4 regions of the Methylobacterium sp. 37f genome follow, and region 4 is predicted to be linked to each of the others. Evidence: predicted binding sites of a transcription regulator. Region 4 holds the regulator's gene; each other region holds the start of a gene.
The links. The regulator PhoB, encoded in region 4, activates phosphate uptake and scavenging genes when phosphate is short. The targets are predictions, from matches to a motif close to TGTCATNNANCTGTCAT.

Region 1 (8,209 bases), on a different contig from region 4:
TGAGGTGATCGGCGGCCGGGTGAGCATCCTCGATTCGCTCGAGTTGCCGTGTTCGTGCAGGGTCGTCCAGTCTTCGTCCAACGCGTGCTTAGAGGGCGAGAGGGAATCACCGGAATTCACCTGGTCCGCGCCGGTACGATCCGTGAGGAAACGCTGAATCCATTCTCCGATCCGCGCACCATCGCCGGGCGCGTCGAAGGAGGCGAGGGCCTGGGCCCGAAGGGTTTCGTCGAGGTCGTCCGGGCGATGGTCAGCAATGAGGGCGCGGGCATAGGCGACCGCGAACTCCGGGTGAAACTGGAAGGAAAGGGCGCGCCGGTCGGCATAGGCGATGATGCCGTGGGGCGTGAAGGCGTTGCCGGCCAATGTCCGGCTCGCTGGTGGCGCAGCGGCCACATGGTCCTGATGAATGGCCGGCGCGGCGATGCGCCCCTCACCGTCCATCCAGGCCGCCGCGTGATAGATGTCGTAGGCGTGCAAGCCGAGGCCCCAACCCTTCGGCGACCTCTCGACACGCCCGCCGAAGGCGTCCGCCATGACCTGATGGCCGAAGCAGAGCCCAACCAGCGGTTTGTTCGGATCGAGGCGGCGCAGGTACGCGATGAGCGTCGCGATCCAGGGCAGGGAGTCGGAAACCCCCGCCGGTGAGCCGGTGACAAGGGTGGCATCGTAGGCGACGGAATTGGCGGGCCAGACATCCTGGTTCACGCGGAAGACGGTGCAGTCATACGCCGGCCCGAGCAGATCGGCCGCCATCCGGCCGTAGCCCGGAAAGCGGTCGGACAGCCGCTCCGGCGGTGCGCCGGCTTCGAGGATCGCGATCTTCATGGCACGTTGTCCAGCGCATCGAACGTCGCGAGACGCCCTCACAACACCGGATCGCAAACCGGCCCACCCACCGCCGCGTCTGGGGTCGCCAGCCACTTCGAGGCGAGCACGGCCAGGACCATCACGCCGAGGAAGATCGCGAAGATCGCCGGATTGTAGATCACCAGGGCGATGAAGCAGACCGCCGCCATCACCAGCGCGAAGGCGGGCGCGGCGGGATAGAGCGGGGCGCGGTAGGGGCGGGCGAGGTCCGCTTCGGCCCGGCGGAGGCGGAACAGGCTCGCCATGCTCATCCCGTACATCACCAGGGCGCCGAACACCGCCATGGTGACGATGCTGGCGGTGAGCGACTGGCCCGCGATGGTTACCAGGTTGTCGCTGTAGATGGCCGCAATGCCGACCACGCCCCCCGCGAGGGTGGCGATGTGGGGCGTGCGGAAGCGCGGGTGCACCCGGGCGAGGCCACGGGGCAGGAAGCCCGCGCGGGCCAGGGCGAAGATCTGCCGCGAGTAGCCCATGATGATGCCGTGGAACGAGGCAACGAGGCCGAACAGGCCGAGCCAGACCAGCATGTGGAGCCAGCCGCTCGATTCGCCGACCACCGTCTTCATCGCTTGGGGCAGGGGGTCGTTGAGATTGCTCAGAGCCCGCCAGTCGCCCGAGCCGCCAGCGAAGATCATCACACCGAAGGCCAGGGCCGTCAGGGTCAGCACACCGGTGATGTAAGCGATCGGGATGGTCCGCTTCGGATCCTTGGCCTCCTCGGCCGCCATCGCCACCCCCTCGATGGCGAGAAAGAACCAGATCGCGAACGGGATCGCGGCGAACAGGCCGCCGATCGCCGGCAGTCCGAAGGTGTCGGTGCCGGCCCAGCCGTGGGCGGCGAAGTTCGACCAGGAGAAGGCCGGGGCGACGACGCCCATGAAGACCAGGAGTTCGGCCACCGCCAGGATCGTGACGAACAGCTCGAAGGTCGCGGCGATCTGCACGCCGACGATGTTGAGGGTCATGAAGACCACGTAGGCGCCGAGCGCCGCGTGCTTGGGGTCGAGGCCGGGGAACTGCACGTTGAGATAGGCGCCGATGGCGAGCGCGATGGCGGGCGGCGCGAAGACGAACTCGATCAGCGTCGCGTAGCCGGCGATGCAGCCACCGACCGGGCCGAAGGCGCGCCGGCTGTAGGCGAAGGGGCCGCCGGCCTGCGGGATCGCGGTGGTGAGTTCGGTGAAGCTGAAGATGAAGGCGACGTACATCGCCGCAACCGCGATCGTGGTGATGAGGAAGCCGAGGGTTCCGGCGGAAGCCCAGCCGTAGCTCCAGCCGAAATACTCGCCCGAGATCACGAGTCCGACGGCGATGCCCCAGAGATGGAAGGCGTTGAGGCCCTTATGGAGCCCGCTGGTTTCGGTCTGCATCGCCCTGGCCCCTTTTGTCCGCCCGGTGCGGACCGCGGAGCCTAAGCAAGAGCGCTGCCGCCGTGACGGCAGGGAGATGCGACTCGAGCGGGCACCGTCAGGCTGTGCTGGCCCGGGGCCACAGGCGACGCCAGGGGCTGCGTGTCGCGGCACCGGTGTTCGGCGGTGCGATCTCCATGGTGGTCCGCGAGTCCCTCGTTGTTCGGAGGTCCCTCGTTGTTTGGAGGTCCATCGTCGTCCGGATGTTCATGGCATTGCCTCGCCAGAGAACCGCGCCGCGTAGCCAGGCGCTGGTCCACACGAATGGGATCAGGGCATCGCGGATGATGAAGCCCAGGAGGAGACCGGGGCCCCGGACCCACTTCGCCCGGGCGGCCAGCGCCATTTCGGCCGCATACCAGAGCCCGGTCAGCGCGAGCAGGCTTCCGGCGAGCGCCGGGGAGGGGGCGGCCGCGAGGGCGATGCCGAAGGGCAGGAGCGGTCCGCAGCCGATCTCGGGCGCGAAGAACAGCGGGAAGGTGACCCGGCGCAGGCGCGCCCATCGCAACTGCCGCGACCAGATCTCCGCCAGGGTGCGGCGCCCGAGGGGCTGGTCGAACGGAGCGGCCACGAGATGGACGCGCGCCCCGGCCGCGCGCACGAGCTTGGTCGCCGCCGCATCCTCGGCGATCTCGGCCGCCAGGGCGCGGATGCCGCCGCGTGCCTCCAGGAAGGGCTTGTGCCAAAGCATGCTCTTGCCCTGGGCGAAGCCGAGGCCGAGGGCCTCGCCGGTATATTGCCAGCGCGCCTGGAGGGTGTTCAGGAATGCGCATTCCACCGTGGCGAACAGGCCCTCGGGCCGCGCTCCGATCGGCGTCGAGCAGACGAGGCCGGTGTTCGGACGCCAGGCCGCCTGCAATTGCTGCAGGTAGTCCGGCGGCATCGCCACGTTCGAATCGGCGAGCACGACCCAGTCGTGGCGGGCCGCCTCCCAGCCGCGCACGCAGTTGTTGAGCTTCGGATTGTCGCTGATGCGCTCGTCGCCGACGATCAGGCGGGACCGGACCTGCGGATGCGCCGCCATCAGCCGACGCACCAGCGGTACGATGGGATCGCCTTCATCGGCGACGCAGAAGATCAGCTCGTAGGACGGATGCACCAGCCGAAAGCCGCGGGTCAGCAATTCCTCGCTGAAGGTCTCCACGCCGCAGACCGGCCGGACCAGCGACACCGGCGCGCCCTGGGGGAACACCGAGGCACCGTTGCGCCGCCCGATTCGGACGGCCGCCACCGCGATCCCGACCAGGTTGATCAGCGTCAGGGCGGCGCAGAACGCCAGAGCGACCGCAGCGCCCGGCTCCGACAAGTCCCGCATCGCCTGATCCCACATCCGCGACATCTCCCGTTGGTCAGACCCGAAACGCGACCGATCGCGGGATGGACATCGCGCCGCGTCCCCGACCGTCCCAGCGCCCCTAACAGCCGCGATGCTTCAGTCGTATGACAACCCGGGGGAACGGAGGGGGCGGGCGTGGCGAGACCGGCGCATGTGGCGATCGTGGGAGCCGGGATGGCGGGGGCGAGTGCGGCGCGCCGCCTGATCGAGGCCGGCCTCGCCGTCACCCTGTTCGACAAGGGCCGTCAGGTCGGCGGCCGCATGGCGAACCGGCGCGATCGCGACACCGGGCTCCGCTTCGATCACGGCGCCCAGGTTCTGCGGGCACATGGCTCCGCCTTCGGGGCGCGGCTCGCCGCCTGGGCGGGCCGCGGCCTCGTGGCGCCCTGGGATGGTCCTGACCGTTTCACGGCCGTGCCCGACATGACCGCGCCGGTGCGCGATCTCCTCGGCGGTCTCGAGGTTCATGTCGGCCGCACCGTCACGGGCCTGTCGCGCGTGTCGAGCGGCTGGACCCTGGCTCTGGCCGAGGGTCTCGAACCGCGGGTGTTCGAGGCCGTCGTGCTCACGCTGCCAGGGCCTCAGGCGTCGCGCCTCCTCGCCACGAGCGGACTCGTGCTGCCGACGATCGAGCGGGCGACCTACGCACCCTGCTGGTCGCTGATGCTGACCTGCGCGCGGGACCTTCCCTTCGCGGGCGACGTCCTGCGACCCGCGGGAGGACCGGTCGCGGCCATCTTTCGCGAGGCTACGAAGCCCGGCCGGCCGAGCGGGAAGCCCGCCTTCACCGTCCATGCCACGCCCGACTGGTCGAGGACCCACCTGGAGGACGCGCCCGAGGCGGCGGCGGCACGACTGATCTCGGCCCTGTCCGTCCTCTTCGGAATGCCGGTCGCCGGACAGGGGCGCGGCCATCGCTGGCGCTACGCCCTCGTCGAGGAGACCTGCGGCGAACCCTGCCTCTACGACCCGCGCGAGCGCCTGGGCTATGCCGGTGACGGCTGCCTCGGGCCGCGCGTCGAGGCCGCCTACGACAGCGGCTTGGCCCTGGCCGACCGCCTCGTCGCCGAACTGGCGTGAGGCGCGTGTCGTGAGGTCTGCCACATGAGCCTGCCCATCGTCTTCCACCCGGCCTACGAGGCGACCCTGCCGGAGGGGCATCGCTTCCCGATGCGGAAATACGGGCGCCTGGCCGAACTGCTGGTGGAGCAGGGCCTCGCGCCGCACGGCTTCGTCCGGCCGAAGCCGGCCGGGGCCGCGCTTCTCGCCGCCGCTCACGATCGCGCCTACGTCGAGGCCGTGCTCGCCCTCGACGTGTCCCGCGAAATCGAGCGCAGCATCGGCCTTCCGGTCGGCGCCTCGGTGGTCGACCGCTCCTGCGCGTCCGTCGGCGGCACCCTCCTGGCCGCCCGCCTCGCCCTGGCGCACGGGATCGCCGGAAGCACGGCCGGCGGCAGTCATCATGCCCGACGCGAGACCGGGGCTGGTTTCTGCATCTTCAACGACGTGGCGGTCGCCGCCCGCACCCTGCATGCCGAGGGCACCATCGCCCGCGCCCTGGTGATCGATTGCGATGTCCACCAGGGCGACGGCACCGCCGATTGCCTCAGCGGCACCCCCGATCTCTTCACCCTCTCGATCCACGCCGAGAAGAACTACCCGACCCGCAAGATCGCCGGCGACCGGGACGTCGGCCTGCCCGATGGCGTCGACGATGCCGGATACCGCGCGGTGCTGGAGGCCCATGTCGGACCGCTCCTCGATGCGATCCGCCCCGACCTCGTGTTCTACAATGCCGGCGTCGACCCCCACCGCGACGACCGCCTCGGGCGCCTCGACCTGACCGATGCCGGCCTCCTGGCGCGCGACCGGTACGTGGTGGGAGCCGTCCGCCGCCGCGGCATCCCGTTGGTCGGGGTGATCGGCGGCGGCTATTCCACGGACATCGACGCCCTGGCGGCCCGCCACGCCCTGGTCTTCGCCGCCATGGCCGAGCAGGCAGCCTGACGTCGCGACGCGCGACGTGCCGGCGCAAGGCCGAGCGGCGGGAGCGGTTCCTTGCCTAAGGTTCCGACAGCGCTACCTGCCGTGCGACGATCCGGTTGATCGTCCGGCCGAGCTGCTCGGCCGAATAGGGCTTCTGCAGAAGCTCGAAGCCGTGCGCGTCCTCCTGGGCCAGGATGTGGCTGTATCCCGAGGCGAGCAGCACTGGCAGATCCGGCCGGCGGCGCCGTAACTCCTGAGCCAGGGCCACGCCGCCCATGCCGGGCATGACCACGTCCGACACGACGATGTCGAAGGGTGTGGTTTCACGCTCCACATCCGCCAGCGCACTCTCGGCGTCGGTGTGCCAGGTCGGCAGATAGCCGAAATCCTCCAGGATCTGGCGGGCGATACGGCCCACCTCCAGGTTGTCCTCCACGAGAAGGACGCGCAGGCCGTCCCCCGACACGGTGGGATGCTCGATCACGCCGGCGGCCGTGGGCGGGACCTGGTCGGGCTCGATTTCCGGCAGGTAGAGCGTGAAGGTCGTTCCCGCCCCGACCGTACTGATGACCGCGATGTCGCCGCCCGACTGCTTGGCGAAGCCGAAGACCTGCGACAGCCCGAGCCCGGTGCCCTTGCCCACGCCCTTGGTGGTGAAGAACGGTTCGAAGATCCGGTCGAGATGATCCGCTGGGATCCCGATGCCGGTGTCGCTGAGCGAGATCGCGGCGAACCGGTCCGCTTGGCCGCCCTGGTCGCGCAGGGGTGACATGGGCGCCCGGCATTCCAGGCGGATGGTCAGGGTGCCCCGCTCTTCCATCGCGTCCCGGGCATTGACCGCCATATTGATCAGCGCGGTCTCGAACTGGCTGAGATCCGCGCGGATGTGGCAGGTCTCCTCGGGCAGCGCCGTGACGACCTGGATACAGGCGCCCGTCACCGTTTCCAGAAGGTCGGCGATGACGATGAGGCGCGCCCGAACGTCGAACACCTCGGGCTTCAAGGCCTGGCGCCGGGCGAAGGCGAGCAGCTGGCCGGTGAGCTTGGCGGCCCGGTCCACGGTCTCGGAGACGGCATCGAGGTAGCGGCTCTTGCGCACCTCCGGCAGATCCGGCCGACGCAGGAAGTCGACCGAGGAGCGGATGATGGTGAGGAGATTGTTGAAGTCGTGCGCGACGCCCCCGGTGAGCTGGCCCACCGCCTCCATCTTCTGCGCCTGCCGCAAGGCCTCGTGGGTCTGTTCCAGCTCGGCCGTGCGTCCCGCCACGCGCTCCTCAAGGGTGGCGTTCAACTCGCGCAGGGCCGCCTCGGCCTCCGCCTGCGCGTAGGCCGACCAGGTCCGGGCCGCGACCTCCATGGTCAGCCCGACCTCCGCGTCGGTCCAGATGCGCGGCGCGTCGGAATGCACGAAGAACACGCCGCCGAGGGACAGGCCGCCGGATTCCAGGCTTCGCATCATCGGAGCCACGATCAGCGCCCGCGTTCCGATGCTGTCCCAGGTGGCCTGGAACGCCGGCTCGGCGGTCCGCGGGTCCGTCCGACAATCGGTGACGACCAGGGTTTGCCCCTGGCGCAACTCGACCACCAGCGCGGGGCCGAAGGCATCGAGCACCCGGACCACGCCGGCGAGCGAGGGCATGCGCCCGTCGCACCAGTCGCGCTCGACCGAGATGACCTCGCCCTCGTTCTGAAGATGGCCGTAACCGACCCGGCCGACACCCAGATGCGCGCCGAGGCTGGCCGAGGCCATCATCTTGATGTCCAGCGGCCTCGCCGCCGTGCGCAAGCGGTCGGCTAGCGCGATCTGGAAGCGCAGGTGGCCCTCGGCGGATTTGCGCGCCGTGATGTCGATGGCCGTCCCGAGGGCCCGAACGCAGCGCCCGGTCTCGTCGAACACGCCCCGGCCCTTCGCGGCCACCCAGCGCACCAGCCGATCGTCGCGCCCGATGGTGCGGTACTCGGCGTCATAGGTCGTGCGCAGGGCCGGGTCGATGGCGGAGGCGAAGGCCGCTCGGGTCGCCGCCAGATCCTCGGGGTGCAGGGTGGCGTAGAAGTCGTCGAGGGTCACCGACGCGCCGGAGGGAAAGCCGAACATCGCCTTGGTGCGGTCCGACCAGACCAGCGTACCGCCGACCGGATCGAGGTCCCAGGTGCCGATCTCGGCCGCCTCGGTGGCCAGCCGCAACTGCTCCTCGCGCCGTCGCAGGCGCGTCTCGGCCTGCTTGCGGTCGTGGATGTCCTCGACCACGCCGTACCAGCACAGGATTTCGCCGCCCTCGGTCCGGCGCGGAAAGGCGCGGGCCCGCATCCAGCGGTGCTCGCCCGACGCGAGGCGGATGCGGTAATCGACATCCACCGGGTCTCCAGAGGCGATGCAGGCACCGAACACGGCGATGGTCCGCGGCAGGTCCTCGGGATGCACCGCCCGGGTCCAGCCGTCGCCCAGGGGCTCGCCGGGGGCCTGTCCCGTCAGGGTCAGCCAGCGGGTCGCGTAGGACGTGATGTTTCCGGCAGCATCGCAGGTCCAGGGCACCTGCGGGTTCAACTCGACTGCGTGGCGATAATGGTCTTCGCTCTCGCGCAGGGCGGCCTCGCCAAGCACGCG
Region 2 (8,209 bases), on a different contig from region 4:
CCCGTCCGGCAATGGCCCGATGGTGCCGGTCCATCGACAGGCACAGCGCAGCGAGGCCGGCGAAGCTCAGGGCGAGGTTCAGGGCGATGGAGAGCGGAGTCATGCTTTGACGAGACCTTTGGGCGCCAGACCGCCGGCGGGGCGGGCCGCTCGGGCGGCCGCGCGACGACCTTCGTAGAGGGAGACCGCCCGGGCCCCGAGCGCCAGGACGAGGCCGAGCCCCAGCATCGCGGCATCGAAGGCCAGGAAGTCGAAGCCACGATCCGTGGTCAGGGCACCGACGATGGGCACGGCGCCGAAGAGGAGCCCGGCGGACAGGCCCATCTCGACCCAGGCCCGTCGGTGCGGCCGGGCCAGGGGCACCAGGGCGGCGAGCGCCCAGGCGCCGAAGAACACGCCGCCCTCCCAGGTCGCCCGGTGGGCGAGGTCGACGGGCAGCAGCCGGTTGGCGAGGAAGAACGCCGCCATCCCGATGGGCAGGCCCAGGATCGTGCCGATGTTGAGGCCGCGCACGAGGCGCAGGCCGAACCGGGGCGCCTCGCCGGCCTTCGGCATGCGGGCGACGCTCCACAGGACGAGACCGGTGGCGATGGTGGCCGCGCCCATCAGGCCGCAGAGGAAGAACAGCGCCCGCAGGACGGGGCTGGCGAAATGCGCCTCGTGCAGGCCCATGAAGCTGGTGAAGACGTGCGCGGCCGGCTTCATCGTGCCCACCCGCTCGACCACGGCGCCGGAAACGGCATCAAAGGCGATCTGCGGATGCTGGTGGGCCAGCCCGTGCGGCTCCTCGAACACCGCGACCACCGTGGCGCCGGCGTCGCCCGGGTTGTTGACGATGACCATCTCGAGGGGCTCGGACACCTCGCCCTGGGCGCGGGCCAGCAGCGGCGCCAACGGCAGGGCCTCGGCCGGACGGCCGGCGGCCGGGCGCCAGGTCGTGCTCTGGGCGGATTCCACGAAGAAGTGCAGGTCGTCGCCCTTGTAGGCGGCCGTCACCCCCCAGGGCATGTACATCAAGCCCAGCGTGACGATGCCCGTATAGGTGATCATCAGGTGGAACGGCAGGGCGAGCACGCCGGTGACGTTGTGGGCGTCGAGCCAGCCGCGCTGGGCCGACTTGTCCCGTCGGAAGGTGAAGAAGTCGGCGAAAATGCGCCGATGCGTGACGATGCCGGAGATCAGCGCGACGAGCAGGATCATGGCCGCCCCGCCGACGATCCAGCGGCCGAGCGTCGGCATCATCTGGAGTTCGTAGTGGAAGCGGTAGAAGAAGTCGCCGCCCTGGGTGTCCCGCGCCCGGGTGGGGGTTCCCGTCTCCCGATCGAGCAGGGCCTGGCCAAGGGGCGCCTCCAGGCTGTCCATCCAGTAGACGCCGATCACCGGACGGTCGGGCTGCGGCACCGAGACATACCAAGCCATGGCCTTCGGGGCATGCGTCTTCAGGTAGGCGATCCCGCGTTCGGCGGCGGGGATGGGGTCGGAGGGTCCGGCGCGCAGTTCCGGCCGCATCCACAGCGAGATGTCGGCACGGTAATAGGTGGCGGTGCCGGTCACGAAGACCGCGAACATCACCCATCCGGTGACGAGGCCGGCCCAGGTGTGGAGCCAGGCCATGGATTGGCGGAACCCCGGCCTCATGCGGGCGGCCCCGCCGCGACGAGACCGAGGGCGACCCACAGGCCCACGCCGACGAGCGCCATGGGAATTCCGAGTCCGATCGCGGCGCGCAGCAGGGTGCGGGCGGCGAAGACCCAGATGACGGCACCGGCCAGGATGGCGAAGCTGAGCAGTGTGGCGGTGGCCACCGCCTCCGAGCGCACCATCGGCAGGGTCAGCGACAGGAACGCGGTGGCGAGCGCCGCCAGGGCGTAGCCGCCGAAGGCTGCGAGCACCACGCGCCCGGCCACGGCTGCGCGGTAGCGCCAGCCTTGTCGCGCGCAGACCCTGTCCAGGGAAGCGGAACCATCAACCACGGGCAGCACCTTCGAGACGCGCGCGGGGCACACCCGCAAGATCAGGCAAGAGCGGCAGTCCCGGCCGTGCCAAACCTGCCGGCCGACCCCCGGATGTCGCGAGGATTTGCTCCGCTATAGCGATCCTCGTCTTGAGCCTGCAAACGCTATGTTATGGAATCATTCCAATTCGACATTCAAACGCTGCAAGAGGCGCGACATCCTCAAAGGCCCGGGATGGAACGGCGTCGGAAATCGTGTTGACGGACCGCAGGTCGCGCCCTGTGCCCCCGGAACGCGGGTTAGGATAAGGTGGCGATCAGCGCCCGCTTTCCGCGAACACCGCCCGAGAACAAGACACCCGATCGTGACCGCAAGCTCAACACGTCCCCCGATCCGCTTTCGCGGCCGTTCCTTCATGGCCCTGGTGCTCGCCCCGGTGCTGCCCGTCTCCGAGTGGCTTGCCGAACTCGACGCGCTGGCCCGGCGCTCGCCCGCCTTCTTCGTCGGGCGCCCGGTCATCCTCGACGTGGCCGGACTCGGGCTCGAACGGGAAACCCTCGTCGCCCTGGTGGCCGATCTCGCCGCCCGCGACGTCGCCGTGATGGGCATCGAGGGAGCCGATCCGGGCCAGCTCGGCGCCGGCCTGCCGCCGCCCCCGGCCGGGGGGCGTCCGGTCGACGCGGTTCCCACCCCGGAGGCGACGCCGGACGCCGAGGCGGACGCGCCGGTGATGCCGTCGGCGCCGGCGCCGTTCCGCTCGCTCATCCTCGATGCCCCGGTGCGCTCCGGCCAGACCATCCTGCACCTGGAGGGCGACATCACCGTGATGGGCTCGGTGGCCTCGGGCGCCGAGGTGATCGCCGGCGGCTCGCTCCACGTCTACGGCGCCCTGCGCGGTCGGGCGATCGCCGGGGCGGCGGGCAACCCGGACGCCCGCATCACCTGCCGCAAGTTCGAACCGGAACTCATCGCCATCGACGGCCTGTATCGCACGGCCGATGATCTCGGCCCGGTCCAGCGCGGCCTGCCGGCCCAGGTCCGGCTCGAGGGCGACGCGATCAAGGTGGCGGGCCTGGAATAGCCGCGGCGCAGCGGGGCGGGCCGTTCGGGCCTGTTCCACACGGATAACGGGCATCGATCGCACGCGCGCCTCTTCTGGATTGCGGAGCAAGGAACGGGAGGCGTGCCGGCGCGGCGCGTCGTAGGCGGGAGCAGGATCAAGTCGGAAGGACCTCCGCCGTGCCCCGCTCCGTCCCTCACACCCTGTCCGCGCCCGAGTGGGCGATGCTGCTCGCCCTGTCGGTGCTCTGGGGGGGATCGTTCTTCTTCACCGGTATCGCGCTCCAGGCGCTGCCGCCCTTCACCCTCGTCGTCCTTCGGGTCGGCGTGGCGGCCCTCGTCCTCAACCTCGCCCTGCCGCTCACGGGATCGCGCCTGCCCCGCACGCGCGCGGTCTGGACAGCGTTCGCCGGCATGGGGCTCTTGAACAACGTCCTGCCGTTCTGCCTGATCGTCTGGGGACAGACACACATCGCCTCCGGGCTTGCCGCCATCCTGAATGCGACGACGCCGCTCTTCGCCGTTGCGGTGGCCCACCTGTCGACCTCGGACGAACGGATGACGGGCAACCGGCTCGCGGGCGTTCTCGTCGGCCTGGGCGGGGTTGCCGTCATGATCGGGCCTGCCCTGCTGACCGCTCTCGGGACGAACGTCCTGGCGCAGATCGCGGTTCTGGCCGCAGCCCTCTCCTACGCGGTGGCGGGCGTCTTCGGGCGCCGCTTCAAGCGGATGGGCGTCCCGCCGGTCGCAACGGCGGCAGGGCAGGTCACGGCATCGACGCTCCTGATGCTCCCCATCGCCCTCGTGGTGGATCGGCCGTGGACGCTGGCGATGCCGGGTCTGCCGGTCTGGGGGGCCGTGCTGGGCATCGCCACCCTGTCCACCGCCCTGGCCTACGTGCTCTATTTCCGCATCCTGGCGACGGCGGGAGCGACGAACCTGCTGCTCGTCACGTTCCTGATTCCGGTCTCGGCCATCCTGCTCGGCACCCTGGTGCTGGGCGAGCGCCTGGATCTCCGGCACTACCTCGGCATGGCCCTCATCGGCTGCGGCCTTGCGGCCATCGATGGTCGCCTGTTGAGACGTGATTGCCTGTCGCGATTTGGTCGACCGCAGCCAGGCAAGCCTTCCGATCCTCCCGGGGTCGATCTGGGGCGAGACATCTGAACGGTCCGTTGGGCACGGGCGCGGATCGGCTGCGATCGCCGTTCCTACCGGCCGGTCCAGTTCGGCGGCCGCTTGGCCAGGAAGGCCTCCATGCCCTCGCGAAAATCGGCGCTGGTGTAGCAGAGGCGGATGAGGTCGTCGCCGGGACGCTCGGCCCCCGTCGCATCCTCGCCCTGGAGGCGCCGCAGGCCCTCCTTGGTCGCCCGCAGGGTGAGCGGCGCGTGGCCGGCCATCAGGGTCGCGAGGTCCGTGGACCGCGCCGCCAGCGCGTCGGCATCGGCCACCACTTCACCGACGAGCCCGATGGCCAGCGCCTCCTCGGCGCCGACGAGGCGGGCGGTGAAGATCATGTCCTTGACCCGGGCCGGGCCGATCAGGGCCGAGAGCCGGCGCAGGTTGCCGAGCGAGAGGCAATTGCCGAGGGTGCGGGCGATGGGAAAGCCGAGCTTGGCGTCGCGGGTGGCGATGCGCAGGTCGCAGGCGGCGGCGATGGCTGCGCCGCCGCCGGTGCAGGCGCCGGCGATCGCCGCGATGGTCGGCACCGCCAGCCGCTCCAGCGCGCCCATCACCCGGTCCATGAAGCGCTCGTAGTCGATCGCGTCCTGGGCGGTCTCGAAGCTCCGGAACTGGGCGATGTCGGTGCCCGCCGCGAAGGCCTTGGCCCCCGCGCCCGTGATGATCAGCGCCTTGATGCCGGTATCGGCCTCGATCCGGGCGCAGTGATCGATCAGCCCCTGGTACATGCCGAAGGTGAGGGCATTGCGCGCCTGCGGCCGGTTCAGCGTCAGGCGGGCGATGCCGCCCTCGGCCGTGAAGAGGAGTTCGTCGGTGCTGGTCATGCCGGATACCTGGACGGGGGCTGGACGGAGGACTGGCGGGCGAGAGGCGTGGAAGCGTCCCACACCCTCTCGCCCGGAGCACTCGGTCCGTGCAAGCGGCCGGCTTCGAATCAGCGTCCTCAGAACACGGGCGGCACGAACATCGCGGCCGGAACCGGGTGGCGGATGTAGTCCTCGTGGCGCTCGCGATCCGGCAGGTGCACGGGCGGATGCTCGACGTCGCCGTAGGGAATCTGCGCCAGGAGGTGGCTGATGCAGTTGAGACGGGCGCGCTTCTTGTCGACGGCCTCGACCACCCACCACGGCGCTTCCGGGATGTGGGTCCGGGCCAGCATGTCCTCCTTGGCCTTGGTGTAATCCTCCCACCGGCGGCGGGACTGCACGTCCATTGGGGACAGCTTCCACTGCTTCAGCGGATCGTGGATGCGCATGTTGAAGCGGAATTCCTGCTCCTCGTCGGTGATCGAGAACCAGTATTTCAGCACCACGATCCCCGAGCGGGTCAGCATGCGCTCGAATTCGGGCACCGAGCGGAAGAACTCCTCCACCTCGTCGGGGGAGCAGAAGCCCATCACGCGCTCGACGCCGGCGCGGTTGTACCAGGAGCGGTCGAACAGCACGATCTCGCCGGCGGCCGGCAGGTGCGAGACGTAGCGCTGGAAGTACCATTGCGTGCGCTCGCGCTCGCTCGGGGCGGGCAGCGCCGCGACCCGGCAGACGCGCGGGTTCAACCGCTGGGTGATGCGCTTGATGACGCCGCCCTTGCCGGCGGAATCGCGGCCCTCGAAGATCACGACGACGCGCAGCTTGTGGGCCTGGACCCAGTCCTGCAGCCGCACCAGCTCGTGCTGCAGCCGGAACAGCTCGCGGAAGTAGACCTTGCGGTCGAGGCCGGGCGGACGGGCTGGCTGCCCGAGTTCGTCGGCCAGTCGCTCCAGGCGCTCGTCCTCCATCTCGAGTTCGAGTTCCTCGTCGAAATCGTCCGCCACCTCGCGGCGGATCGCCTCGACCTCCGCTGCCCGCTGCGCGCTGTCCATGCCCGACCCCAGACCCTGCCGTGGAAACCGAGGGGCTTAGATCACGGTTGTATGACAGGCCGGATACGGGCTGGCGGCCCGGAGGGAACGTCCGCCGGCCCCTGCGTGTTGATGGTCAAGCTGCGCCGTTCCTGCCCGGCGCCCCACATCGCAAGAGGGTCACACCATGAGCCTGATCGGACGCATCGTCACCAAGCTCCTCGGCAACGAGGACCGTCCCGTGGTCCGCGACGACCGCAACTACGATTCCGGCACACCCCTCGGCCGCCTCGTGACCAAGATCCTCCGGAAGTGAAGCCTGCAAGCCGGGCGGCTCAGGCCGCCCGGCGCTTGGACTTCTTGTCGCGACCCGACTTTTCGCGGCCCTGCCCGGGCGCGCGCTGACCGGCACGGGTCCGGTCGAGCACGAATTTCGCGTAATCGTCCATGTCCCCGGCAAACGGCTTGACCGTGTTGTCGGCCGCCAGCCACAGGCGATCCGCCACCAGCTCCATCAGCGAGCGATCGTGGGTGATGAGGATGACCGCCCCGCCGTAATCGTTCAGCGCGTCGAGGAGCGCCCTCCGGCTGTCGATATCGAGGTGGTTGGTCGGCTCGTCCAGAATGAGCAGGTGCGGCGCCTGCATGGCCACGAGGTTGAGGAGCAGGCGCGCCCGCTCTCCTCCCGAGAGCGCGTCCACTGTCGTCTCCTGCTTGTCGAACCCGAGCCCGAAGCTCGCGAGCTTGGCGCGCCTCCCCGATTCGCTGTCGTCGGGACGCTCGCGCCGGATGATGGCGAGCGGGGTGTCCTTCGGGTCGAGGGCCTCGATCCGGTGCTGGTGGAACCAGCCGACCTGCACCCGCCCTTCCCGCACCATCCGCCCGTCCCGCACCTGGAGCGCGCCCGCCGCCATCTTGGCGAAGGTCGACTTGCCGGCGCCGTTGACCCCGAGCAGCCCGATGCGGTCGTCGACGTCGAGGGTCAGGTTGAGGTCGCGCAGGACCGGCGCATCGTCGCCATACCCGATGGTGGCGTCGGTCAGGTGCATCAGCGGCGGCGCCAGGGGGCGCTTCGGCGAAGGCAGGTGGAACGGCGCCACGTGCTCCTCGATGGTGGTGGCGATCGGCTCCAGCTTGGCGAGGCGCTTGACGCGGGACTGCGCCTGCGCGGCCTTCGAGGCCTTGGCCTTGAAGCGGTCGATGAAGCTCTGCAGATGGGCGCGCTCGGCTTCCTGCTTCTGCTTGGTCGAGGCCTGGAGACGGGCCTTCTCGGCCCGGCGCTTCTCGAAATCGTCGTAGCCGCCGGTGTAGAGTTCGAGCTTGCCTCCGGCCACGTGCAGGATCGCATCGACCGAATTGTTGAGCAGCTCGCGGTCGTGGCTGATGATCAGGGCCGAGTGCGGATAGCGCTTGAGCCGGGCTTCCAGCCAGAGGGCGCCCTCGAGATCGAGGTAGTTGGTCGGTTCGTCGAGGAGCAGCATGTCCGGCTCGGCGAACAGCGCCGCAGCGAGGGCCACGCGCATGCGCCAGCCGCCGGAGAACTCCGCCATCGGACGGGTCAGGTCCTCCACCGAGAAGCCGAGGCCGGCCAGGATCTCGCCGGCCCGGGCCGGGGCCCGGTCGGCATCGATCTCGATGAGGCGGGCATAGATCTCGCCCAGGCGTTCCGGCTCGGCGGTCTCGAGTTCGGTGTTCAGCGCATCGCGCTCCACGTCGGCCGCCAGGATCGTGTCGATCAGACTGACCGGGGTCGCGGGGTGTTCCTGGTCGACGGAGGCGACGCGGGCGGTCTTCGGCAGCAGGATGGCGCCGCCGTCGGGCTGCAGCTCGCCCAGGATGATCTTGAACAGGGTCGATTTGCCGACGCCGTTGCGACCGACGAGCCCGACCTTCGAGCCGGGCGGCACCGCCACGCTGGCACGGTCGAAGAAGCGTCGGCCCCAGGCGCTGAAGGTGAGGTCTTCGATCTGGATCATTGCGGGGGGGGCTCGCCGGGGGCGCGGGCACCGAATGAACCCTGACGCGATGCCTTCGCTCTATCGCAGCGCACCATGGAGCGCGAGGGGGGCGGCACGCATCCGACCCCCTCGTGCGACGCGCATTACTGGGCCGCGACCACCGACGCCTTCACCAGGGGCGCGACCGGCACGGTCTTGCGCCAGAAGGTCCCGGT
Region 3 (6,668 bases), on a different contig from region 4:
CACCTCGCCGGCCGCGAGATGGAAGCTCAGGTTGCGCACCGCCCAGGTTTCGGTGCCGGGATAGCGGAAGCCGACCGCCTCGAAGACGATCCCGCTCCGGATCGGGCGCGGCAGGGGCGCGGGGATCGCGGGCGAGCGGATCGCCGGCACCACCCCGAAGAACGAGAACAGGTCGTCGAGGTACTGCGCCTGCGCGGCGATCTGCGAGAAGCCCAGCAGCAGGCCCTCGATCAGGCTGCGCAGGCGCTGAAACGAGCCGGCCAGGAAGGCGAGATCGCCGATCGAGAACTGTCCCGCCGCCGTGCGCCAGACGATGGTGGCGTAGGCGAGATAGTAGGCCAGCGTCCCCAGGGCGGCGAAGGCCCCGCCCCAGCCGGCCCGGCGCAGGGCCAGGGCGCGGTTGTCGGCCACGAGCTTGGTGGCGAGTCCCCGGTAGCGCTCGGCGATGTAGCCGTTCAGGCCGAACAGCTTCACCTCCTTGGCGGATTCGACGCTGGCCCCGAGGAAGCGCAGGTAGTCGATCTCGCGCCGCTCCGGCGTGCGCGTCCAGGCCAGGCGGTAGCCCTCGCGGTTGAAGTAGGTCTCGTTGAGGAAGGCCGGCACCAGGGCAACCACGAGCAGCAGGATCAGCCAGGGCGCGAAGGCCACGAGGCCGAGGGCGAAGGCCACCAGGGTGATGAGATCCTGGCCCTGGCCGAAGAGCTGGAACAGAAGGTTCGAGCGGCCCGTGACCTGACGGCGCGCCCGCTCCAGCTGGTCCTGCTGCGTGCTGTCCTCGAACTGCTCGAGGTCGAGATCGGCGGCGTGGCGCATCAGCTTCAGGGTCGCGGCATTGCCGTAGAGGTCGGCCACCAGCCCGTCGACGAGGGTGCTGGCCCGCCCCAGGAGGTCGGCCAGGATGGCGAGCCCGAACTCCGCCGCTACCAGAAGGGCGAGGTGCCGGAGGGCCGGATCGGCCAGCCAGGCTTCCGGGCCGAGGCCGCCCGGGTGGGGCCGGGCATGCTCGGCCACGATCGCGTCGAGGATGAGCTTGGCAAGGTAGAGCATGGCGACGGGCAGGCTCGCCCGCGCGAGGCGAAGGCCGAGGCTCGCCATGAGCAGGCGGGGACTGGCGGCGTAGACCAGGCGGAACAGGGCCGGCACGTGGCGCAGGGCGCCGAGGCGCGCGGTCCACGCGGAGGGAAGGGCAAGACGTTCGAGCATCGAGCGGGACCATGACCGGGACCAGTGCCCCCGTCGATCCCGTTCGCGTCGCGTCCAGGCCGCGTCCGTGTCGCAGCCGGAGGCCCTAAGCTCTTGAGGACAGAGGGTTCGACGGCGAGACGTGGCTTTGCGCCCTATGGTAGTCGTCACCGAATGTTCACCAAGGCGAGGCCGCCCACGATGCTCAGCGGTTCAGCGATCCTGCGGGTCGGCATCCTGATCGTGGTGGCGGCTGTCCTTGCCGGGATCATCCAGTTTCTCCGGCCGCATGGGGACGGCGCGACCGAAACAGCGACCGAGTCTTCGGCCGAGACGCGGACCGTGACTCCTCCGCCCTCCGTCGGGAAGGCCGGAACCCAGGCGGTGGTCCCGCCGGCGGTGACGCGGCCGGTAAGCCCTGTCGTGCCGGCCCCCGCGCCGCAGGCATCGCCCTTGCCCGCCGCGCCATCACCACCAGCCCCGACCACGGCGCCGATGGCCGCCCCGGCTCCCACTCCAACCGCCGACGCGCGGATGCCTGCCTTTCCGCCTTCCTCGCCGCCCGCCTCACCCTCGCCCGGCCGCAGCAACGGGGACGCTGCCCGCCCGGCGTCGCCGATCACCGGCGAGCAGGCCATCGACAACGCCGCCGAAACGGCGGGACCGCGCGGCGTGGCGGTGATCGACCTCAATACGGGCAGCGTCTCGGAGCTGAACGCCCTCAGGGGCGGCGGCATGATCGGACGCGCGATCGCGCAGAAGCGCCCCTATGCCTCCGTCGGCGAGTTGCTGTCGAAGCGCGTCCTCAGCCGCGCGGTGTACGAGCGGATCAAGGATCAGGTCACGGTGCGCTGAAACCCGTTTCGGGTAGCGCACCGCGCGGCGCCTGCCTACAATGCCAGCCCAGGAAGCCGGAAAGCCGCTTCGATCACCAGGGACGAGCCATGTTTGCGCAAGCCGGGGGCGTTACCTTTCGCGAGGATCTCGGCGTCGAGGAGACCACCGAGACCGACAACATCGTCCGCTGGGACGGCGAGAAGCTCTATGTCGAGCACGACATCTATCACAACGGTCAGCTCGTCCACCGCAAGTACCGCAAGAACGTCAGCGAGGCGGTCGCCCGGGCGCTTCAGGCGCTGATCAACCGGACGCAGCAATAGGCCGGGGCGGCGAACCTGCGACGCGCCTCGGCGCGTCCGCATCCGCCCCCTACTTGCCGATCCAGTCGTGCTCGGCGACGACGGCTTCCACCGGGCGCGTCCAGGTGCCGGGCTGGTCGGAAGACCCCGTGCCGAGCGCGCACTGGACCATGACGCTGTCGCTCCAGCGCCCGTACTTGTAGCCCACCGCCGGCAGCAGCCCGACGCGGACGAAGCCGCAGGCCTCGTGGAGGCGCAGGGACGCCTCGTTCTGCGCGTCGATGTAGCCGATCATCTGGCGGTATCCACCCGCCGCGCAGGCCTCGATCAGCGCCGGCAGCAGGCGCCGGCCGATCCCGGCGTTCAGGTGCTCGTGGTGGACATAGATCGAGTGCTTCAGGGTGTAGCGGTAGGCCGGGCGCTTGCGGAACGGAACCGCGTAGGCGTAGCCGGCCACGATCCCGTCGCGGTCGGCCACGAGGTGCGGCAGGCGCTTCTTGCGCATGGCCTTCCGGCGCTTCTTCAGGTCGTCCGGGTGGAGCGGGTCCGCCTCGAAATCCCCGACATCGCCGACGCCGCGCCGGATGTGATGGGCGTAGATGTCCACCATGTCGGGCACGTCGGCATCCGACGAGGGCCGGATGACGAGGTCGGGATCACTCTCGGCCGCGCCCGCCATCAGCGGCTCTCGCGCATGACGCGGGGCTCTCGCATGACGTAGGTGTGGAACCGGATCGTCCCATCCGGATCGACGTCGCGGAACACGCCCTGGATCTCGGCCTCGAAGCCCGGGAACAGGTTCGCGGAGCGCTCGAACATCTTGAAGTAGTCCAGCATGGGTTTGGCCCGCTCGTCCAATCGCTCGCCCGGCAGCACCGTGCCGATGCCCGGCGGGTAGACCAGAAGCAAGGTCGTCGCCACACGACCCTCCGCCTCCGCGATCGGAACGTAATCGACGTTGTTGCGGGTGAGCTGCTGGACCGCCTCCTTCGGCGTCATCACCATCTCGGGCAGGTGGCCCGGCTCGAACTGCTTGCGCTGGAGCGTGCTGGTGCCGTGCTCGCGGTGGAAGGCGTGGAAGTCGGCGCAGAGGTCGCGCAGGCGCACGCCCTTGTAGCGGTTGGGCCGCCGCCGCACGAACTCGGGCATCGCCTCCTCGAGGGGCACGTTGTCGTCGTGCAGGCGCTTGAAGGCGACCAGCCCCGAGATCAGCGTGCCGGCCTTGGAGGATTCGACGCCCGGCGTCAGCAGGAAGAGCAGCGAGTTGAGGTCGTTCTTTTCCGGCACGATGCGGTTTTCCCGCAGGTACTGGGCAACGATCGGCGCCGGAACCCCATGCTCGGCATATTCCCCGGTGTGCCGGTTGAAGCCCGGCGTCAGCACGGTGAGCTTGTTGGGGTCGGTCATGGCGTAGTCGGGCGCCACGTGGGTGAAGCCGTGCCAGTCGGCGCCCGGCGTCAGCTCCCAATATTTCACGTTGCTGGCGAGCTCGTCCGTCGAGAGGCTTTCCCACGGCACCCGGCCGTCCGGTCCCTTGACCGTGTCCGGCACGAAGGGGTCGAAGAACCAGCGCTTGAGCGGATCGCCCTCCTTCTCCTCGAACTCGCGGCGGATAGCGCGCACCTTCTTGCGCCACTCGATGCCGAGCCGGATGGTATCGTCCCACAGGACGACGCCGGAGCGGCCCTTCATCATCTGCGCGCCGACATCGAGGGAGGCGAACAGGGGATAGAACGGCGAGGTCGAGGCGTGGACCAGGAAGGTCTCGTTGAAGCGCCGGTGTTCGATCCGCCGGGTCTGGCCGCGGATGTGGCTGTCCTTGGTGTGGATCTGCGAGGCCTGGGAGAAGCTCGCCAGCTGCTTGTGGGTCGACTGGGTGGCGATGATGCCGGGCGAGGTCTCGTCGAGGCCCTTCAGGCCCATGGCGAAGCGTCCGGCGAAGAGCGGGTGGAACTTCATGAAGCCCGCCCAGGCCTCGTCGAAGAGGATGTAGTCGCAGAGATGCCCGATCTTATCGAGGATCATCTGCGCGTTGTAGATCGTGCCGTCGTAGGTGCATTGCTCGACCACGGCCACGCGGAACGGCCGCTCGCGTCGCCAGGCCTCCGGGTCGGTGATCAGCGGGTTGTCGCGGATCTTTTCGCGGATGCGCGTCTCGTCAAGGGCTTCGTGGTACATCGGGCCGATCAGCCCGTAGGCGTTGCGGTCGGTCTCCAGGAAGACCGGGATCGCGCCGCCGAGGAACAGGGCGCCGTGATGCGCGGCCTTGTGGTTGTTGCGGTCGAACAGCACGAGGTCGCCCTCCGCCACCAGGGCCGAGAGCACGATCTTGTTGGAGGCCGAGGTGCCGTTGAGGACGAAGTAGGTCTTCTCGGCCCCGAAGATGACGGCCGCCTCCTTCTGCGCCTTCAGGGCCGGCCCCTCGTGGACGAGGAGGTCGCCGAGATCGAGCACCGAGTTGTCGAGGTCGTCGCGAAACACCGCCTCGCCGAGATGCTCGACGAAGATGCGCCCGATCGGCGAGCGGTTGTAGAAGATGCCGCCGTTGTGGCCGGGGCAGGTCCAGAGCTGGTTGCCCTGCTCGGCGTAGTCGACCAGCGCGCCGAAGAACGGCGTCTTCAGGGTCTCGGCATATTGCTTGACCCGGCTCACCAGGCCGCGGGCGATGTAGTCCGGGGTTTCCTCGGCGAGGAAGATGTAGCCGTCGATGAAGTCCAGCACCTCGACCGGAATGTCCTCCAGGCGCTTGCGGCGGACCATGATCACGATGGGCATTTCCAGCCCGCGCTTGCGCATGAGGTTGATGAGGGCGGCCGCCTTGCCGTCGAGGCCGCGCTTGCCCCAATCCACCACCATGCAGCCGATGGCCGAATCGGTCTGGACCGCGATGGCCGCGTCCTCGACGCGGCGCGCCCGTACCACCTCGAAGCCGAGCTTTTCGACCGAACCGATGATCTGCTGGACGCGCACACCCTCGAGGTCGTCCGGATCGAAGTTCGGCGCGCACATCAGGACGGTGAAGCGGCGAAAGAAGTCCATGCGGGGAAAGGCTCCAGAAGGCTGTTGGCGCACCGTTCGCGACGGGACGTGACGCTTCGATGACGATCCTGCGGCGGCGGCGGTGTTTTCAGGCTCCGGGCCGTGCGACAGAAAGCCGGCTTACGATCCGGCACGCCGTTTGACGAGCCCGAGGCGGCGGATCATGCCGTAGACGGCCAGCGCCGCGAGGCCGCAGAGGACCAGGGCGACGAGCGAGCCGTTCTCGAAATCGCCGAGGAACAGCCCCTTGGTGTTCATGCCGAACACGCCCGTCACCAGGGTCGGCGGCAGGAACAAGGCGGTGAGGATCGACAGGGTGAAGAGCTGGCGGTTGGTCTCGGCGGCCGTGCGGCCGGCGATCTCGTCCTGCAGCAGGCGGCTGCGTTCGGACAGGACCAGCATGTCGCGGTGGAGCGAATCGAGCCGCTGGACCACGCGGGCGGCCATGCTCACCACCGCCACCGGCAGGGCGTCGTCGGCCTCCTCGGTCTCGGATTCGAGGCGGTGGAACACCGCGCTGAGGCCCGCGAGCTGGCGATGCTGGCGCACGGCCTGCCGGCGGATCGGCGCCAGCGGTTTCGGGTCGTCGGGCTGGTCCTCGTCGAGCATCCGGTCCTCGATGGCATCGAGGTCGTCGGAGAAGCGCCGGGCGCAGGCATCGAGGGCGGCGGCGACGCTGGTGACGAACAGCTCCAGCAGCCCCGCCGGAGCCGGAACGCAGCGCCCGGCCAGCACCGCATCGCGGGCGGCCTCGGCGGCGGCGGTGGCATGCCGGCGCCCGCTGACCAGCAGGCGTTCGCCCAGGACGCAATGCAGACGCCCGGCCGGCTCGTCCGCGGTGCGGCCGCCGAATTCGCGCTCCCGGTCCGCGATCACGAGGCCGAGATCGCTGCCTTCGATGACCACGCGCTGGTGACCGTCGCGGGCGAAGGTGGCAGCGGCGAGCGCCGGAGGCCCGAAGCGCCCGGCGGCGATCAGCTCGTCGAGGCGCGCATCGACAAGGTCGAGATGCAGCCAGAGGAAGCCGTCGGCGACGGGCTCGGGCAGGCCGCCGCCGGTCTCCAGAAGCCGCCCGCAGCCCTCGGCGTCGAACACCATGGCGAAGAGCAGGCACGGCAGGTCGGTGACGTCGGTGAGAAGGCGCGGCATCGCGGGCAGCCCCGTTGCCGGCAAACCGCCGCCGGTCGCGGCTGGATCGCAGGCGCGGGCGACACTGTCATGACAACCCGTTCTTCAGGGATGCCTTGAGATCTGGGGCGTTCCACCCCCCGCCGATGGTCCAGGATCATCGGACACCGTCACGCCTCA
Region 4 (8,209 bases):
CGGCGATCGCGCTGCTGCCGTCGGACGCCTCCCATCTCGACATCGCCTGGCGCCTCACCCTGTGCGGCCTCGGCTTCGGGCTGTTCCAGTCGCCGAACAACAAGGTCATCATCACCAGCGCCCCGCGTGACCGCAGCGGCGGGGCCAGCGGCATGCAATCCACCGCGCGTCTGACCGGACAATCCTTCGGGGCCGCCCTGGTGGCGGTGATCTTCGGGTTGCACCAGGGCGCCGCTCCGGCCGGACCGGTGGCCGCCACCCTGTGGTGCGCCGTCGGTCTCGCCGCCTTCGGGGCGGTGGCCAGCGTATTGCGGCGCCAACAGACAGGATGACGCTTCGGAGAAACGAGACTTCGAAGAGACGAGACTTCGAAGAGACGGTCTTCGGAACGTTGACCCAGCCTCGGCAGAGCCGCGCCGATGGCGTGATCGCACCAGGGCCGTTCCGGCGCGTTGACCCGGTGCCAGCTCCACCGAGGACAACACCATGCAACTCGACCTGTCGGGCAAGCGCGCCCTCGTCAGCGGTTCCACCACCGGCATCGGCTACGCCATCGCCAAGGCCCTGGCGGAGCTCGGCGCGACGGTGGCGATCAACGGGCGCACCCAGGATCGCGTGCGCGACGCCGTCGAGCGCCTCAAGCGCGAGACCGGCAAGGCGACCTTCATCGGCGCGCCGGGCGACGTCTCCACCCCGGACGGGGCCGCGCGCGTGGTCGCGGGGCTGCCGGACATCGACATCCTGGTCAACAACACCGGCATCTTCGAGCCGAAGCCGTTCTTCGACATTCCGGACGAGGACTGGCACCGCTTCTTCGAGACCAACGTGATGAGCGGCGTGCGCCTGTCGCGCGCCTACACGCCGGGCATGGTCCAGCGCGGTTGGGGCCGGGTTGTCTTCATCTCCAGCGAATCCGGCGTGAACATCCCGGTGGAGATGGTCCATTACGGCATGACCAAGACGGCCCAGCTCGCCGTGGCGCGCGGCCTCGCCGAGACCGTGTCCGGCTCCGGCGTGACCGTGAACAGCGTGCTGCCGGGACCGACCCTGTCCGAGGGCGTCGCGGACTTCATGAAGAGCATGGCCAAGGACGACGGACGCGGCGGCGACGTCGACCTCGATGCCGCCGGCCGCGCCTTCGTGGCCGAGCATCGCCCGACCTCGCTGATCGGCCGCCTCGCCACCGTCGACGAAGTCGCCAGCATGGTGGCCTACATCTGCAGCCCGGCCGCCAGCGCCACCAGCGGGGCGGCCCTCCGGGTCGATGGCGGCGTGGTGCGCAGCATCGTGTGACGCCCAAGTCACAGGGAGCCGAGCACTCGATTGAGAAGGGCCGGGATCGAAAAGGATTGAAAAAAGCGCGGTGTCATTAACGATTTGGTCATCCTTCCATTCGAGGTTCCCGGGCCGATGGGAGGATGCAGATGGGAGATTACGCGCTCGAGGGACCGCGCTGGGGCCGAGGTCCGGCGGGGACAGGCGGCGGCATGGTCACCTGGGCTCTCGACGCAACGATTCCCGCGAGCTTCGTCGGCGTCATCCAGGCCGCCTTCGCCGCCTGGTCGAGCTATGCCGACATCGCCTTCCAGCAGGTCGTGTCGACGGTCGAATCCGATATCGATCTCACCCTGAATAGCATCGACGGTCTCGGCAAGGTCGTCGGGAATGCGACCTATTCCTATAGCGGACAGCGCCTTCAATCCGTGACCGTCGCCTTCGACAGTGGAGAAGGATGGCACACGGCGAAGGGCCGCGTCGTCAGCAATCAGAACGTCGATCTTTCCGCCGTCGCCCTTCACGAGATCGGGCATGCGATCGGGCTCGACCACTACAATGCCAAGCCGGAGGTGATGAACGCCATCCTGGATCCCACCATCTCCAGCCTCGCGGCCGGCGACATCGCGGGCGTCCAGGCGCTGTACGGCGCTCGCAGCGCCCCGATTCAGGCAGCACCGCCCGCCCTGGTCGTGCAGGCCGAGGTCACGGCCGTGCACCGTTTCTACGACACCAAGACCGGGGACCATTTCTACACCACGAGCGGCGCCGAGAAGGCGCAGATCCTGCAGACCCTGCCGTGGTTCACCTACGAGGGAACCCCGTGGGCGACCCCGAGCCAGGGGGCCGACACCATCGACGTGTTCCGGTTCTTCGACACCGGCACGACCGCGCATTTCTTCACGACCAGCGTCGGCGAGCGCGACCAGATCATCAAGACCAACCCGTCCTACAAATACGAGGGCGTCGCGTTCGAGGCCTACGCGGATGCCAGCGCGCCCGGCACCGTGACGCTGGAGCGGTTCTTCAACACCAAGACCGGCCAGCATCACTTCGCCGGCAATGCCGAGGAGGCCGCCGGCATCAACCAGGGCGCTGCCGGTGCGGGCTGGATCGACGAGGGCAAGGGCTTCACCGTGCACGCGCCCAGCGACGGCATGCTGTTCGCCTGACTGCGTGGTAACGGCCGCCCTACTCGCCCTCTGCCTCGAACATCTCGTCGAAGGAATAGCCCGAGCCGCGCACGGTGCGGATCGGGTCGCTCTGGCGCGGACGGTTCAGGGCCTTGCGCAGGCGGCCGACATGGACGTCGACGGTGCGCTCGTCGATGTAGACGTCGTGGCCCCAGACCCCGTCGAGGAGCTGCTCGCGGGAAAACACCCGGCCGGGGCTCTGCATCAGGAACTCGAGCAGCTTGAACTCGGTCGGCCCGAGATGGATCTCGCGGCCCTCGCGGCGAATGCGGTGGCTGACCCGGTCGAGCTCGATGTCGCCGGCCACCAGCAGGTTGGCCACGTGGGCGGGCTTGGCCCGACGCAGCAGCGCGCGCACCCGCGCCAGCAGTTCCGGCACCGAGAACGGCTTGACGATGTAGTCGTCGGCGCCCGTGCCGAGACCGCGGATGCGGTCGCCCTCCTCGCCGCGCGCCGTGAGCATGATCACCGGCAGGCGCTCGGTCTCGCGCCGGGCCCGGATGCGGCGGCACAGCTCGATGCCCGACAGGGCCGGCAGCATCCAGTCGAGCAGGACAAGGTCGGGGACCTGCTCCTGCAGGCGCAGGTCCGCCTCGTCGCCGCGCGCGGCGGAATCGACGATGAAGCCCTCGGCCTCGAGGTTGTAACGGAGGAGGAGGGTCAGGGCCTCCTCGTCCTCGACGATCAGGATACGCGTACTCATCGTGCGCTTTCGATCAGGCGGAATCAGGCCGCGCCGGGCATGTCCACCGTGGCGTAGTTGGACGCGTCGTTCTTGGGCCGCTCCCGCTCCGCCAGCAGGTTCTCGCCGGTGACCAGGTAGTGGATCGTCTCGGCGATGTTGGTGGTGTGATCGCCGATGCGCTCGATGTTCTTGGCCACGAACAGCAGGTGGGTACAGAACGAGATGTTGCGCGGGTCCTCCATCATGTAGGTCAGGAGTTCGCGGAACAGCGAGTTGTAGAGCGCGTCGATGGCGTCGTCGCGCTCCCAGACGTCGAGCGCCGCCTTGATGTCGCGGCTGGCATAGGCGTCGAGCACGTCCTTGAGCTGCTCCTGCACGAGGTCGCTCATGTGCTGGACGCCGATGACGATCTTCTGCGGCTGGATCTGGTCGGCGATGGCCACGACGCGCTTGGCGACGTTCTTGGCGAGATCGCCGATGCGCTCGATATCGTTCGAGACTCGGATCGCCGTCACCGTCTCGCGCAGGTCGATGGCCAGCGGCTGGCGCCGGGCGATCAGCAGGATCGCCCGCTCCTCGATCTCGCGCTGAAGGGTGTCGAGGCGGGTATCGGCCGCGATGACGGCCTGAGCTAGGGGAGAGTCGCGGCGCACCAGGGCCTCGCCGGCCTCGGTCATCATCTTCTCGGCGATGCCGCCCATCTCGGAGATCGAGCGGCGCAGGTTCTCAAGATCCGTGTCGTAGGATTTGACGATGTGGTCGGGCATGGGTCGCACTCCTCGGTCGGGCCCGCCTGTCCGGTGCCCGCCACGGCATGGGATCTGGCATGGGTTCTGGCATGGGGTCTGGCGTGGACCGGATCAGCCGAAGCGGCCGGTGATGTAGTCCTGGGTCTGGCGCTTCTCCGGATTCATGAAGATGCGCGTGGTGGGTCCGAACTCCACCAGTTCGCCGAGATACATGAAGGCGGTGAACTGCGAGATGCGCGCCGCCTGCTGCATGTTGTGGGTCACGATGACGATGGTGAATTCCGAGCGCAGCTGCTCGATCAGCTCCTCGATGCGACCGGTCGAGATCGGGTCGAGGGCCGAGGTCGGCTCGTCGAACAGGATCACCTCCGGGCGCTGGGCCACGGTGCGGGCGATGCAGAGGCGCTGCTGCTGACCGCCGGAGAGGCCCATGCCGGATTGCTTGAGCTTGTCCTTGACCTCGTCCCAGAGGGCGGCCTTGCGGAGCGATTCCTCGACGCGCACGTCGAGGTCGGCCTTGGGCAGCTTCTCGTAGAGGCGCAGGCCGAAGGCGACGTTGTCGTAGATCGACATCGGGAAGGGCGTCGGCTTCTGGAACACCATGCCGATGCGCGAGCGCAGCTCGTTCAGGTCGACGTTGGAATCCAGCACGTTCTGGCCGTCGAGGAGGATTTCGCCCTCCGCCCGCTGGTCCGGATACAGGCTGTAGATGCGGTTGAAGGTGCGCAGCAGGGTCGACTTCCCGCAGCCGGACGGGCCGATCAGCGCCGTCACCTGGCGGTCGTGGAAGTTGAGGTTGACCGACTTCAGGCCGTGGAAGCTGCCGTAATAGAAGTTCAGGTCCTTGACGGCGATGCGGATCGGCGAGGTCTCGTCGGCCTTGTGGCGTCCGGTGAGCTGCGCGGAGGTGATCCCGGGGGCGGCGTTCATCGGTTCAGCATCCTGTCGAGCGAAGGGGAGGAAGCGGGAGGCGGGGCGCTGGAGGTCAGCGCGACCGCTCGGTCTTGATGACGAACCGGGCCACGATCGACAGGGCGAGGATCGTGACCGTGATCAGGAGGGCGCCGGCCCAGGCGAGCTGCTGCCAGTTCTGGTAGGGCGAGAGCGCGAACTGGTAGATCATCACCGGAAGGTTCGGGACGCCGCCCATCAAGTTGGGGGAGAACCAGCTGTTGTTGTTGAGCGCCGTGAACAGGAGCGGCGCCGTCTCGCCGGCGATGCGGGCGAGCGCCAGGATGATGCCGGTGACGATGCCGGCGCTGGCCCCGCGCCAGGTGATGCTCTTGATCACGATGGAGGGCGGCGCGCCGAGCGCCGCGCCGGCTTCGCGCAGGGTCGAGGGCACGAGGCGCAGCATGTCCTCGGTGGTGCGCACGATGACCGGGGTGGCGATGATGGCGAGCGCCACGGCGCCGGCCCAGCCCGAATAGGAGCCCATCGGGCGCACCATCAGGGTGTAGACGAACAGGCCGATGAGGATCGAGGGCGCCGACAGAAGGATGTCGTTCAGGAAGCGGATGACATCGGCGAGCTTCGAGTTGCGGCCGTACTCGGCCAGGAAGGTGCCGGCCATCACGCCGACCGGGGTCGCCACCAGGATGGCCAGGACGGTCATCACGAGGCTGCCCAGGATGGCGTTGGCGATGCCGCCGCCCTCGGAGCCGGGTCCCGGCGTCGGCTCGGTGAAGAGCATCGGCGAGAAGCCCTTGATGCCCTCGACCACCAGCATGAACAGGATCGAGCCGAGCACGACGATGCCGACCAGCGTGGCGATCGTGCTGGCCAGGATCAGGGTCCGGTCGGCGATCCGGCGGCCCGAGCGGACCCGGCTGATCCGGGCCGGGGTTGCGGTGAGGGGGTTGGCGGCGTCCATGATGGGGTTCCTGACGTCTCGAAGCGCGGGGTCGCGGGCCTTGGGGCGATCCGGCTTCAGGCGACCTTGGCGCGGCGGGTGAGGATGCGGGCGATGATCAGGACGAAGAAGGTGATCACGAAGAGGATGCAGCCGAGCGCCATCAGGGAGTTCAGCTGCAGGCCGTCGGCCTCGTTGAACTCGTTGGCGATGCGCGACGCGATGGTGGAGCCCGGATCGAAGACCGAACCCGAGAGCCGGTTGGCGTTGCCGATGACGAAGGTCACCGCCATGGTCTCGCCGAGCGCCCGGCCCAGGCCGAGCATGATCGCGCCGATGATCGAGACCGAGGCCTGCGGCACCAGCACGTGGCGCACCACCTCCCAGGTGGTGCAGCCGATGCCGTAGGCGCTCTCGCGCAGCACGGTCGGGATCTGGTCGAGCATGTCGCGGGTGATCGAGGCCACGAAGGGCACGATCATGATGGCGAGGATGATGCCGGCGGTGAGGATGCCGACGCCGGAGGGCACGCGGGCGTAGAACAGGGTGCCGACGATCGGCATGCCCTCGACGAGGTTCGAGACCGGCACCTGCACGAAGCGGGCGAACAGGGGGGCGAACACGAACAGGCCCCACATGCCGTAGATGATGCTCGGCACCGAGGCGAGAAGCTCGATGGTCATCGAGACCGGCTTGCGGGCCCAGCCGGGGCAAAGCTGGGTCAGGTAGACCGCGATGCCGAGCGACAGCGGCACGCCGATCAGCAGGGCGAGGACCGCCGAGGCCAGGGTGCCCACGATGGCCACCAGGGCGCCGTACTGCTCCTGCCCGATATTCCAGGTGCTGGAGGTGATGAAGCCGAAGCCGAACTCGTTGAAGGCCGGCCAGGCGCCGTAGGCGATGGAGCCCAGGATGCCGGCCAGGAAGAGGAGCACCAGGAGGGCCGAGCCGTAGGAGGCCGTCCGGAACAGGCTGTCGCCGAGGCCGCCGGGCTTCTTGCGGACCGAGGCGCGGTCCCGAGTCAGGGCGATCTGGTCAGTCAAGGCGGCCATCCGAGTGTCTTCTCTTCACCGGGCGGCGTCCTACCCTGCGCCGGGCGTCGGCGCGAGAGGGGATCACCGGATCGTTGCCAGGGGGGGTGCGCCGGCCGAATCCGGCGTCGTGACGCCGGGCCGGTCTGGCACGCTTGCGCGAGGTGGCTCGCCCCGCGGGGCTCGCTGGCCGCGCGGGGTGGCTCGCCCCCGCGGGGCTCGCGGGCCGGAGCCCGCGAGGGTTTCGGCTCACATGTTGAAGACGGGCTTGCCGTCCTTGCCCTTGATCTCCTTCCACGCGTCGTGGATCTGGCTCACGACGGCGTCGGGCAGCGGCACGTAGTCGAGATCGACCGCGAGCTTGTCGCCGTTCTTGTAGGCCCAGTCGAAGAACTTCAGGACTTCGGCCGTGCGAACCGGGTCGGTCGGGTCCTTGTGGACGAGGATGAAGGTCGCGGCGGTGATCGGCCAGGCATCGTCGCCGGGCTCGTTGGTCAGCGAGATGCCGAAGCCGGGGGCGGCTTTCCAATCGGCGCTGGCGGCGGCGGCCTGGAAGGCCTTGTCGTCGGGCTGCGGGAACTTGCCCGCCTTGTTCTGGATCAGAGCGTAGCTGAGCTTGTTCTGCTTGGCGTAGGCCGACTCGACGTAGCCGATGGCGTTCGGGACCTGCTTGACGGTGGCGGTGACGCCCTCGTTGCCCTTGCCGCCCTGGCCCACGGGCCAGCTGATGGTGGTGGCCGAACCGTAATCCTTCTTCCAGGGCTCGGAGACCTGGGACAGGTAGGTGGTGAAGATGTTGGTCGTGCCGGAGGCATCCGAGCGGTAGACCGGGGTGATGTTGGAATCGGGCAGCTTCAGGCCCTCATTCAGCTTGGCGATGCGGGCATCCGACCACTTGGCGATCTTGCCGGCATAGATGTCGGCGATGACGTCGCCGGTGAGCTTGAGCTTGCCCGGCTCGACGCCCGGGATGTTCACCACGGTGACGATGCCGCCCATGACAGTCGGGAACTGGACGAGGCCGTCCTTCTCCAGGGCGGGGCCCTTCAGCGGCGCGTCGGAAGCGCCGAAATCGACGGTCTTGGCCTGGATCTGCTTGATGCCGCCGCCGGAGCCGATCGACTGGTAGTTGAGGCCGAGACCGCTCTCCTTGCGGTAGGCTTCGGCCCACTTCGAATAGATCGGGAACGGGAAGGTCGCGCCCGCTCCCGTGATCTCGGCGGCCTGGGCCGGTGCGAGGGAGGCAAGGCCAAGTCCCACGAGGGTGGCAAGGGTAGTGAACTTCATCGAAGGATCTCCTGGAGGAGTGCGCACCGGATCACATGCCGCAGCGCGTCGTCCGGTGTGCACCGCGCCATACGGTGCGTTGGGCCAAGGCGGTATGACGATTGCGCGACAGTCTCATGACACACGCCTCGGCGGTG

Region 1: J7U37_RS09865 (ceramide glucosyltransferase) is a predicted target of PhoB. The motif match lies at 3,712-3,728, and genes of this name have one in related genera.
Region 2: ppk2 (polyphosphate kinase 2) is a predicted target of PhoB. The motif match lies at 6,098-6,114, and genes of this name have one in related genera.
Region 3: J7U37_RS17715 (Orn/Lys/Arg decarboxylase N-terminal domain-containing protein) is a predicted target of PhoB. The motif match lies at 5,409-5,425, and genes of this name have one in related genera.

What each region holds. Positions count from the first base shown of each region.
Region 1 is NZ_JAGHKN010000011.1:93,126-101,334, reverse strand. It holds gene J7U37_RS09875 (type 1 glutamine amidotransferase) at 1-828, opposite strand, end outside; gene eat (ethanolamine permease) at 867-2,243, opposite strand; gene J7U37_RS09865 (ceramide glucosyltransferase) at 2,341-3,597, opposite strand; gene J7U37_RS09860 (FAD-dependent oxidoreductase) at 3,754-4,698, shown strand; gene J7U37_RS09855 (histone deacetylase) at 4,723-5,625, shown strand; gene J7U37_RS09850 (PAS domain-containing protein) at 5,681-8,209, opposite strand, start outside.
Region 2 is NZ_JAGHKN010000029.1:15,141-23,349, reverse strand. It holds gene J7U37_RS17795 (DUF3325 domain-containing protein) at 1-103, opposite strand, end outside; gene J7U37_RS17790 (PepSY-associated TM helix domain-containing protein) at 100-1,638, opposite strand; gene J7U37_RS17785 (iron transporter) at 1,635-1,973, opposite strand; gene minC (septum site-determining protein MinC) at 2,371-3,036, shown strand; gene J7U37_RS17775 (DMT family transporter) at 3,195-4,181, shown strand; gene J7U37_RS17770 (enoyl-CoA hydratase) at 4,226-5,020, opposite strand; gene ppk2 (polyphosphate kinase 2) at 5,140-6,057, opposite strand; gene J7U37_RS17760 (hypothetical protein) at 6,224-6,352, shown strand; gene J7U37_RS17755 (ABC-F family ATP-binding cassette domain-containing protein) at 6,372-8,012, opposite strand; gene J7U37_RS17750 (patatin-like phospholipase family protein) at 8,138-8,209, opposite strand, start outside.
Region 3 is NZ_JAGHKN010000029.1:4,445-11,112, reverse strand. It holds gene J7U37_RS17735 (ABC transporter ATP-binding protein) at 1-1,203, opposite strand, end outside; gene J7U37_RS17730 (helix-hairpin-helix domain-containing protein) at 1,384-2,037, shown strand; gene J7U37_RS17725 (hypothetical protein) at 2,127-2,342, shown strand; gene J7U37_RS17720 (GNAT family N-acetyltransferase) at 2,392-3,000, opposite strand; gene J7U37_RS17715 (Orn/Lys/Arg decarboxylase N-terminal domain-containing protein) at 3,000-5,360, opposite strand; gene J7U37_RS17710 (CorA family divalent cation transporter) at 5,481-6,509, opposite strand.
Region 4 is NZ_JAGHKN010000003.1:163,175-171,383, forward strand. It holds gene J7U37_RS03415 (MFS transporter) at 1-332, shown strand, start outside; gene J7U37_RS03420 (SDR family oxidoreductase) at 487-1,293, shown strand; gene J7U37_RS03425 (matrixin family metalloprotease) at 1,488-2,447, shown strand; gene phoB (phosphate regulon transcriptional regulator PhoB) at 2,467-3,171, opposite strand; gene phoU (phosphate signaling complex protein PhoU) at 3,195-3,920, opposite strand; gene pstB (phosphate ABC transporter ATP-binding protein PstB) at 4,014-4,832, opposite strand; gene pstA (phosphate ABC transporter permease PstA) at 4,888-5,775, opposite strand; gene pstC (phosphate ABC transporter permease subunit PstC) at 5,832-6,806, opposite strand; gene pstS (phosphate ABC transporter substrate-binding protein PstS) at 7,035-8,072, opposite strand.